One region of the Pseudoalteromonas sp. A22 genome, then DNA from elsewhere that is predicted to be linked to it. Evidence: predicted binding sites of a transcription regulator. Region 1 holds the regulator's gene; each other region holds the start of a gene.
The links. Region 1 encodes sigma-54, which starts transcription at its own class of promoters, with help from an activator protein. Its sites were predicted from a motif close to GTTGGCACGNNNNTNGNNT; they were not measured.
Positions count from the first base shown of each region.

Region 2: GSF04_RS05345 (YggN family protein) is a predicted target of sigma-54. The motif match lies at 851-869, and genes of this name have one in related genera.
Region 3: glnA (glutamate--ammonia ligase) is a predicted target of sigma-54. The motif match lies at 1,402-1,420, and genes of this name have one in related genera.
Region 4: GSF04_RS08860 (DUF2726 domain-containing protein) is a predicted target of sigma-54. The motif match lies at 1,229-1,247, and genes of this name have one in related genera.

Region 1 is NZ_CP047238.1:3,664,245-3,666,453, reverse strand. It holds gene ptsN (PTS IIA-like nitrogen regulatory protein PtsN) at 1-122, opposite strand, end outside; gene hpf (ribosome hibernation promoting factor) at 124-411, opposite strand; gene GSF04_RS21440 (RNA polymerase factor sigma-54) at 441-1,940, opposite strand; gene lptB (LPS export ABC transporter ATP-binding protein) at 1,987-2,209, opposite strand, start outside.
Region 2 is NZ_CP047238.1:53,865-56,073, reverse strand. It holds gene GSF04_RS05355 (cytochrome c) at 1-241, shown strand, start outside; gene GSF04_RS05350 (hypothetical protein) at 431-616, opposite strand; gene GSF04_RS05345 (YggN family protein) at 905-1,690, shown strand; gene GSF04_RS05340 (PLP-dependent aminotransferase family protein) at 1,729-2,209, opposite strand, start outside.
Region 3 is NZ_CP047238.1:245,579-247,787, forward strand. It holds gene glnA (glutamate--ammonia ligase) at 1-1,343, opposite strand, end outside; gene typA (translational GTPase TypA) at 1,936-2,209, shown strand, end outside.
Region 4 is NZ_CP047238.1:894,037-896,245, forward strand. It holds gene mtnN (5'-methylthioadenosine/S-adenosylhomocysteine nucleosidase) at 1-489, opposite strand, end outside; gene GSF04_RS08860 (DUF2726 domain-containing protein) at 598-1,188, opposite strand; gene GSF04_RS08865 (helix-turn-helix transcriptional regulator) at 1,419-2,209, shown strand, end outside.

The DNA of each region.
Region 1 (2,209 bases):
TGACTGGTATTTGGAATTTGGCTATGAGCCAGTTCGCTGATGTATTCTAAAATACGTTTTTTGCTATTAAAAAGGACCGCAGCTTTACTGCAGTCCTTGTTCACTAATTCACTTAATTTCATCTTAGTGTCGAGTGAGCTTCTCTTTGTGTTTAATAACTTGACGATCTAGCTTGTCGATAAGGCCATCAATTGCGGCATACATATCTTGATGCTCTGTTGATGCAAATAGCTCGCCGCCGTTTACGTGTAATGTTGCTTCTGCTTTTTGTACTAGTTTCTCGACATCAAGGATCACATGCACGTTATTGATATGATCAAAGTGCCTTTCTAGCTTCGCAAACTTGTTGGTGACATAGTCTCTTAATGAGTCAGTAATTTCTACATGGCGACCAGTTAGATTTAGTTGCATAAGCATTTTTCCTTCTTGGGTTTTACGTCTTATATCAAGCTTTTACGCTGATTTGACGGTGGAATGGCTAGGGATTCACGATATTTTGCAATCGTGCGTCTCGCTACCTTAATTCCTTGCTCAGCTAAAATATCTGCAATTTTGCTGTCACTCAATGGCTTAGCGGTATTTTCTGCAGCTATCAGCTTTTTGATAAGTGCTCTAATTGCTGTAGAGGAGCACTCACCTCCATTTTCTGTACTTACATGGCTAGAGAAGAAATACTTCAGCTCAAATATTCCCCGAGGTGTATGCATGTATTTTTGTGTTGTCACACGGGAAATTGTGGACTCATGCATCTCAACCATTTCAGCAACATCATTTAGCACCATAGGGCGCATTGCTTCGGGGCCATGTTCAAAGAATGCCTGTTGTTGTTGCACAATGCAATTGGTAACTTTTAATAATGTATCATTTCGGCTTTCTAAGCTTTTAATAAACCACTTTGCTTCTTGTAAATGTGAGCGAATAAACTGACTATCCGTACTGGATTTCGCTGTTCTAGACATCGCAGCGTAATGGTCGTTTACTCTTATTTTAGGCATAGCATCAGGATTTAGCTCTACGACCCAACGACCTTTTACTTTTTTCACCGATACGTCAGGGATCACATATTCAGGCTCTTCATGAATAATGCTTGCCGCTGGTTTTGGGTTAAGGCTATGAATTAACGTCATGACCTCTTTGAGATCGGCTTCTTTAAGGCGCGTTTTCTTTGCCAAAGTTCGATAGTCACGGCTGGCAAGCAAGTCGATATGCTCTGTCAGAATCATTTTTGTTTCGGCAATCCATGGCGTATCCGGAGCGAACTGATTTAGCTGAATACACAAGCATTCTTGTAAACTACGCGCTGCGATACCGACAGGATCGAAAAGTTGAATACGTTTGAGCACGGCTTCGACTTCATCCAGCTCAATAGGCTCTTCGCTACTCTCGTCATTAATGCTTTCTAAAATGTCTTCGCAAGACAGTGTTAAAATGCCTGACAGGTCGACCGCTTCAATAATCGCAATCGCAATCGCTCTATCTGTTGGACTAAATGGTGTCAGCTCAAGTTGCCACATGAGATAGTCGTGGAGAGATTCAGAGGTTTCCCCTTGATAAACATTATCGTCATCAGGAAGTGGGCCTGAACTTGCAGCGGGTGCTGCGCTCATATATTCATCCCAAGTGACATCCATGGCAAGGTCATCACTGACAGTGTCTTTGCTCATGGCGGTATCTGAGTCTATTTCATAGTCACTAACCTGCGCTTCATCGCTTGAATCTTGATTGTCGTCAGCACTACTTTTTTCTTGGCTGTGTTGGTCAGCGTTTTCGCCGTCAGTATTATCACCTTCTTCCACTTCCAACAATGGATTGCTGTCTAATGCTTCTTGTATTTCTTGTTGCAGATCCAATGTACTAAGCTGCAGCAAGCGAATGGCTTGTTGCAGTTGTGGAGTCATTGTAAGTTGCTGCCCCATGCGCAGCTGTAATGATTGCCTCATGTATCTCTAACAATCCTTTTTAACAGTTATTAATACTACGTCTTAACTATAGCTTGAATTGTTCGCCTAGGTAGACATCTCTTACGGTTTGATCTGCCAAAACATGTTCTGGCGTGCCTGCAGCGATTAACTCACCATGTGAAACGATGTAGGCTTTTTCACATACGTCCAGTGTTTCTCTAACGTTATGATCGGTGATTAGCACACCGATACCGCGGTTTTTTAGGTGCTCTATGATTGTCTTTATATCTAACACCGAAATAGGATCA
Region 2 (2,209 bases), 490 kb from region 1:
TGCGCAATTATCGCAAATGCCTTGGGAAGCATTTATCGACGGTTCTGACAAAGGCAATACTGATGCCCTACCAGCCGTTTGGTCAAACAGAGCTGAGTTCGATGGTAAAGCCAAGCAATTTGCCGAGTATGCTCAAGCACTGGCTGTTGCAGCTGACTCTGGCGACAAAAAGCTGATTGCTTCTGCATTTAAAGATTGGGCAAAAGGCTGTAAAGACTGCCATAAATCTTTTAAAGATTAATACCAATCGTATAAAAACAAAACAGCCGCATATTTGCGGCTGCTTACTATCTGAATAGTTCGTCACTCGCTTGGTTATCACCAACGACACAGTGACTCAGACATCGCACTGAGTAACCCACAGCCCTGCTTAATCACACAGCCAAATTGAATTACTGTCAGTGCTAGACTCGTAGATGACGTCTAGTGATCAATCATCAATATAGTCGAAATCATCATCGCCTAGATTTCTACGTAGGCGTTTTTGCTCTAAGTAGTCGTCTAGCTTTCTTTTGACTTTACGCTTTTGCTTGTCATGTTGGTTACGACCCAACTTTTCAAATTCATCGTCTGCAAAATCATCATCAAGCGCATCGTAAGAGAATGTCTTACCCACAACTAACTCCAAAATAAAATAGTCATTAATAAAATGAGAGCCGTCTCTCAAGATCACTATTTAGCGCTAAATTGTCATTCTGAAAAGTGAGAGTTTCTTATCCTTACAATAAAAATTTTTTATTGCCTAATTCATTTTGACAAAAACAACTATATTTTAGTCAATTTCATCACTTTTAGAGCACATTAACTTTCAACAATAAAATACAATATATTGATTTTATTTGAGTTTATATTTGGCATTGTTCTTGTAACAATAATCATGCAACTGAGCCAATAAGGATCGACCATGAATAAAATTTTACTACTAACAGCAGCAACAATGATGACAACCACTGTCGCTGCACACGAAAAAAATAACATCACGTTTAGCGGTGACAATTGTGAAGTAGAATTTCAGAATGACGTTAGGATCACGCCTGATAACTTGGTGATCACAACGGCCAAAAACAAAACAGCTGAGATCAACAACCTTGGCGAACTGACACTCAATGGCGAGCGCATCACACTTAATACACAGCAAAAAACGATGCTCACGCAATACGGTGATGAACTAAGAGGCCGCCTACCACAAGTGGCTGATATTGCTTTTGAAGGCATAAAGCTAGCGGGCGTTGCCCTTAATGAAGTGGCGCAAACCTTTAATTTAACCAGTTTAGATAGCATCCATGCCGTGATCGATGACCTCGAAACAGAAGTGCAAAATACGTTTTATCAGCAAGGTGCGTTTGTGATGGGCAAGCAAACCTTTGATGAGTTTGGCCAAAATTTCGATAATCAGTTTGAAGAAAAAATCGAGACTGCAGTACAAGGTGCCATGATGCAATCGATAGGTAGCTTACTGGTTGCGATTGGCAACGAAATGTCAGATGCAAACGGTGATATGAGCAGCTTTGAACAGCGTATGGAAAACTTCGCAACACAAATCGAAACCAAAGTTGAACAACAGGCTGAATCTATTGAGAAAAAAGCAGACGCACTGTGTGGCGACTTTGAACAAATAGCGAAAAACGAAGCCATTGTCGCAAAGTCTATTCCCGCAATGTCAGAGTACCAACTGTTTAAATTTAAATAATCTGACGTTGGCATAACTTACTTTTAATTCAGGATACGTTATGCCAACCCTTTCCTTTGTGCATCAGCCAACTCCCCCAGCGTTTTAATCGCTTGCTCTACCGACGCATCCCACGGCAAACCATAACTGATACGTATACAATTTTGATACTTTTTGCTGGCACTAAATAGCGTACCGGGCGTAATACTGATCCCGCGCTCTAAGGCTTTTTGGAACAACAAGGCACCATCAACGTGCTTACCTAAGTCTAGCCACAGCACACAACCACCTTGCGGGCGACTGACTCTTACCTCACTACCAAACGCAACATTCACCGCTTGGATCATACGATCTCGATTCTCAATTAACCGTTTACGGACCAACTTTAAATGGCGCTCGTAGCCTCCGGAGCTGAGAAAATCCGCCAGTGCCCATTGATTCATTAAAGAGGACGAGCAACTCAACGCACGTTTTATGCGCTTTGCTTTTGCACTAAATTGACTGGCGACCATCCAACCCACTCGATAGCTGGGCGCTGCG
Region 3 (2,209 bases), 680 kb from region 1:
TTCGACTTAAGTGTGATATATGCATCGATTAGGTCGTCAGTGAATACGCCACCTTGAGTTAAGAACTCACGGTCAGCATCTAGAGAAGCAAGCGCTTCATCAAGTGATGCTGCAACAGTTGGGATTTCTGCTGCTTCTTCCGCAGGTAGGTCGTATAAATCTTTATCCATTGCATCACCAGGGTGGATCTTGTTGCGGATACCGTCAAGACCAGCCATCAACTGAGCTGCGAAAGCTAGGTATGGGTTCGCCGCAGGATCTGGGAAGCGTACTTCGATACGACGACCTTTCTCTGATGGGATCACAGGGATACGGATTGATGCTGAGCGGTTACGTGCTGAGTATGCAAGCATAACTGGCGCTTCAAACCCTGGTACTAGACGCTTATAAGAGTTTGTTGCTGGGTTAGTGAATGCATTGATTGCTTTAGCATGCTTAATGATACCACCAATGTAGTAAAGCGCTTCTTCAGATAGGCCGCCGTACTTGTCGCCTGCGAAGATGTTCTTGCCGTCTTTAGCAAGTGATTGGTGGCAGTGCATGCCTGAACCGTTATCACCAACAATTGGCTTAGGCATAAAGGTTGCCGTCTTACCGTATAGGTGAGCCATGTTGTGGATAACGTACTTCATCTCTTGGATTTCGTCTGCTTTAGTCACCATAGTATTAAAGCGAGTCGCAATCTCATTTTGACCAGCAGTTGCTACTTCGTGGTGGTGCGCTTCAACAACGTGGCCCATTTCTTCAAGTACTAAACAAGTAGCTGCACGCCAATCATTAGACGAATCTACCGGTGCTACTGGGAAGTAACCACCTTTTACGCCAGGACGGTGGCCTGTGTTGCCGCCTTCGTAGTCTTTATCTGAGTTCCAAGCTGCTTCTTCTGCATCGATTTTGTACATTGAGCCAGACATATCAGTTTTAAATTTAACATCGTCAAACAAGAAAAACTCTGGCTCTGGACCGAATAATACGGTGTCTGCTATACCCGTTGAACGCATGAACTCTTCAGCGCGCTTAGCTACTGAACGTGGGTCACGCTCATAACCTTGATGTGTGTTTGGCTCAACCACGTCACAACGAACGATAAGCGTTGTTTCTTCTGCAAATGGGTCTAGCTTAGCGCTTTCTGCGTCAGGCATAAGTACCATGTCAGATTCGTTGATGCCTTTCCAACCAGCGATAGATGAGCCGTCAAACATTTTGCCGTCTTCAAAGAAGTCTTCATCGGCTTGATGATGTGGGATCGATACGTGTTGTTCTTTACCTTTTGTATCTGTGAAACGTAAATCAACAAATTTTACGTCGTGCTCTTTAATAAAATCTAAAACCGATTGTGACATGTGTCCTCCGACTCGTTGGGTTATTTTTTGCTGCAATGTACTGCAATTGCACACAGATAAGCTTGATCTGTGCCATGTTTTTAAGTTTTTGATAAATAGTGACTTTTAACTTTCTGGAAATTTAGGAGTTAGCTTGGTGCACTAATTTGGTGCGTAAATGTTTCATTATGGTGCGCAATGTTGGTGCAAGCGATTCCCTGTGATAGCCGTTTTCGCTTAATGAGCATTGGTATAGTTTAAGAGTACAGATAAAGCAAAAACAACTTTTGGATCTGTGAAGTAAAAAGCCCAAAGTTACAGGGATCAAATTTGTCGACAGATGAAAATCCTCTTTTGGCGTTGAAACTCTTACATATATGGCGGGAATAACAAACCCTCTGCAAAAGCTTAAAAAGTAGTGCTAAAGCCACACTAGGTTGTTGATTTATGCGCGCACCAATAAGGATTATTGAAAAAAATGTTGGATAAACTTTCATCTGTCACATTAATAGTAGATAATACGCGACCTTTAATTCTCAATCGGGCAATCTCAACGCGCATTTTTGCGTAGATCGACTAGGATCACTGAGGGCCAACTTCACTGAGTAATAATATGAGCATCGAAAAGTTAAGAAATATCGCGATTATCGCGCACGTAGACCACGGTAAAACAACGCTTGTAGACAAGCTACTTGAGCAATCAGGTACACTACAGCAGCGCGGTGGTAATGAAGAGCGAGTGATGGACTCAAGCGATCTTGAAAGAGAGCGTGGTATCACCATCCTTGCAAAAAATACCGCAATCAAGTGGAACGACTACCGTATCAATATCGTAGATACTCCGGGACACGCCGACTTCGGTGGTGAAGTAGAACGTGTTCTTTCGA
Region 4 (2,209 bases), 1.3 Mb from region 1:
ACGCGCCTTGTCGATGCGTACTGGGTCGCACATAAATGAGTCACCCGTACAGATCAAACCAACCATAGTTTGAATGCCTTCAAGCTCATGTACGCTTTGCTCTGCTGCTTCAACTAATTTTGTGTGCGAAGTAAACGCAGCAGGCATTTGCGGAACTTGACCAATTTCATAGCCAAATGCAGTAACATCTACGTCATGATGACGTACTTCATTTGAAATCACCACATCGCCGACGTTTAGTGATGGTTCAAAACCACCAGCAGAACCCGTGTTGATCACGCAATCTGGCGCAAAGTTGTCGATAAGCAAAGTTGTCGCAACCGTCGCTGCCACTTTACCAATGCCAGACTGTACAAGCGTTACGTCAAGACCAGCCAGTTTGCCGGTATAAAAAGTAAAGCCACCTTTGGTCAATGTTTGCGGGTTTTCCATGGTGTTACGCAAAATGGTAACTTCTTGCTCCATTGCGCCGATAATGCCTACTTTCATCAAAAGATTCCTAATTTGTGGTGGGGAAAGCCCCAGTGTCAAAATTGCTTTTATTATACGAAAGGGGTTTTGATAGGTAAAACAAAAAACGGGCTGACGCCCGTTTTGCTAGATTTCTGCCAACTGAGTTGACTGTGCTTTTGCCTGTGAAGGGGACAGTACCGCAGGTTTGTAGGTGCGGTTTCTGGTTTTCTTTGGCATCTCCACTTTTTGGCCAAGCTTGAATAAGATTGCCGCACGAACCTCCGCGCTTTGGTAGCCACTTTTGATTTTCATGCGAATGTGTGGAATACCCGCAGATTCCAGAGCGCCACTGACAAACCAATCTTTTTGTGCTTTGTGGCCGTTTTTATTGGCGTTATTGACCAAATCAACAGCGGCAACAATTTTCAGTGTCTCTTTGTCTACCAAAACATAATCCAACTGCTTATTCTTAGCTTTGGTTACTGCGGCACGACGCGCTTTTGGAGAGATCCCCGGCTTGCACTCAATCACATCAATGAGCTTAATACGGCTAACGATTTTATATCTATCGCCAACGGCACGTTCTAATAAGTGTAGAAATGATGCTTCAACGGTGGTAAAAACAGATTCTTTACGATTAAACGGATAAGGATTGCCACCCACATCGGTGTACTTAGAAGCGACAATGGAAGCAACGACCACTAGAGCCAAAATAGCAAGTAACGCAAATTCCATACAAAACTCCAAATCAAAAAAATGACATCTGTGGTTTTATAAGCAATAGGTGTGCCAGAAAGCATAGTGGTTTCTTTACGACGAAATCGTTCAATCAGCGACGATAATGCAGCTTTGATAAGTAATAGATGTTTACAAAAACATGGCTGCAAATTCTTATTGCAGGTTTATCTGAACATATGCTGGTGATATTCTCTCACTCATAATTGTAAACGCATAATAACAATAATATGTCGGTTAACTTGATCCCCACGGTACTATACTCGGCTATGGTGGGCGTGGTTTTGTCTGCGCTGCTCCGTATCTTCACCATAACTAAGCCTAAACAGACCATGTATTTATCTGGATTGTTGGTATTATTGTTCATTCATATTATGGGTGAGCTCTATATTTTTACTGGTGTATTTCAATATGCTCCCGCTATTGCTGGGTTTCAATTACCTGTCAGAATGTTGATGGGACCTGCGCTTTATTTTTATGCGTATAAGGCGATGTTTCCCAATAGCAAAATTTCTTTAAAGGCACACTTGCTCGCTTTATTTGGGCCTGCAGTAGTGTTTTTGTCTATGATCCCTTTTATTTTTAGCATCACCCCAGAGCAGAAACTTGCCTTAGCTAATCCGAGCACTCGTGATCCTGCCCTTTGGAAAATAGCCATCTTTGTCTGCTTGTTTACCGCAGTAACTTTTATTGTGGTTACTTTTGCCTATTTAATCGCGGCATTAAGGCTTCATTCTCAACATCGTAAGCAGCTTATGGATAAATACTCGGCGATTGAGCAGCGTGCAATGGACTGGCTGAAAATCATCTTGCTCCTATGGGGACTAGTATGGCTTTTTTACGCAGCAAATTACGCGGCCTCATTTTTTGGGTTTAATTGGTTTGCGATGCGGTCATTGTTACCCGTATTTGAGTTCACGGTATTAGTTTCATTTCTTAACTTAGCCCTCAAGCAACTCGAATTGAGCGAACCTGAAGAGACAAAAAGGCCTGAGCCACAACCAAGAGAAGCCGTTATTTC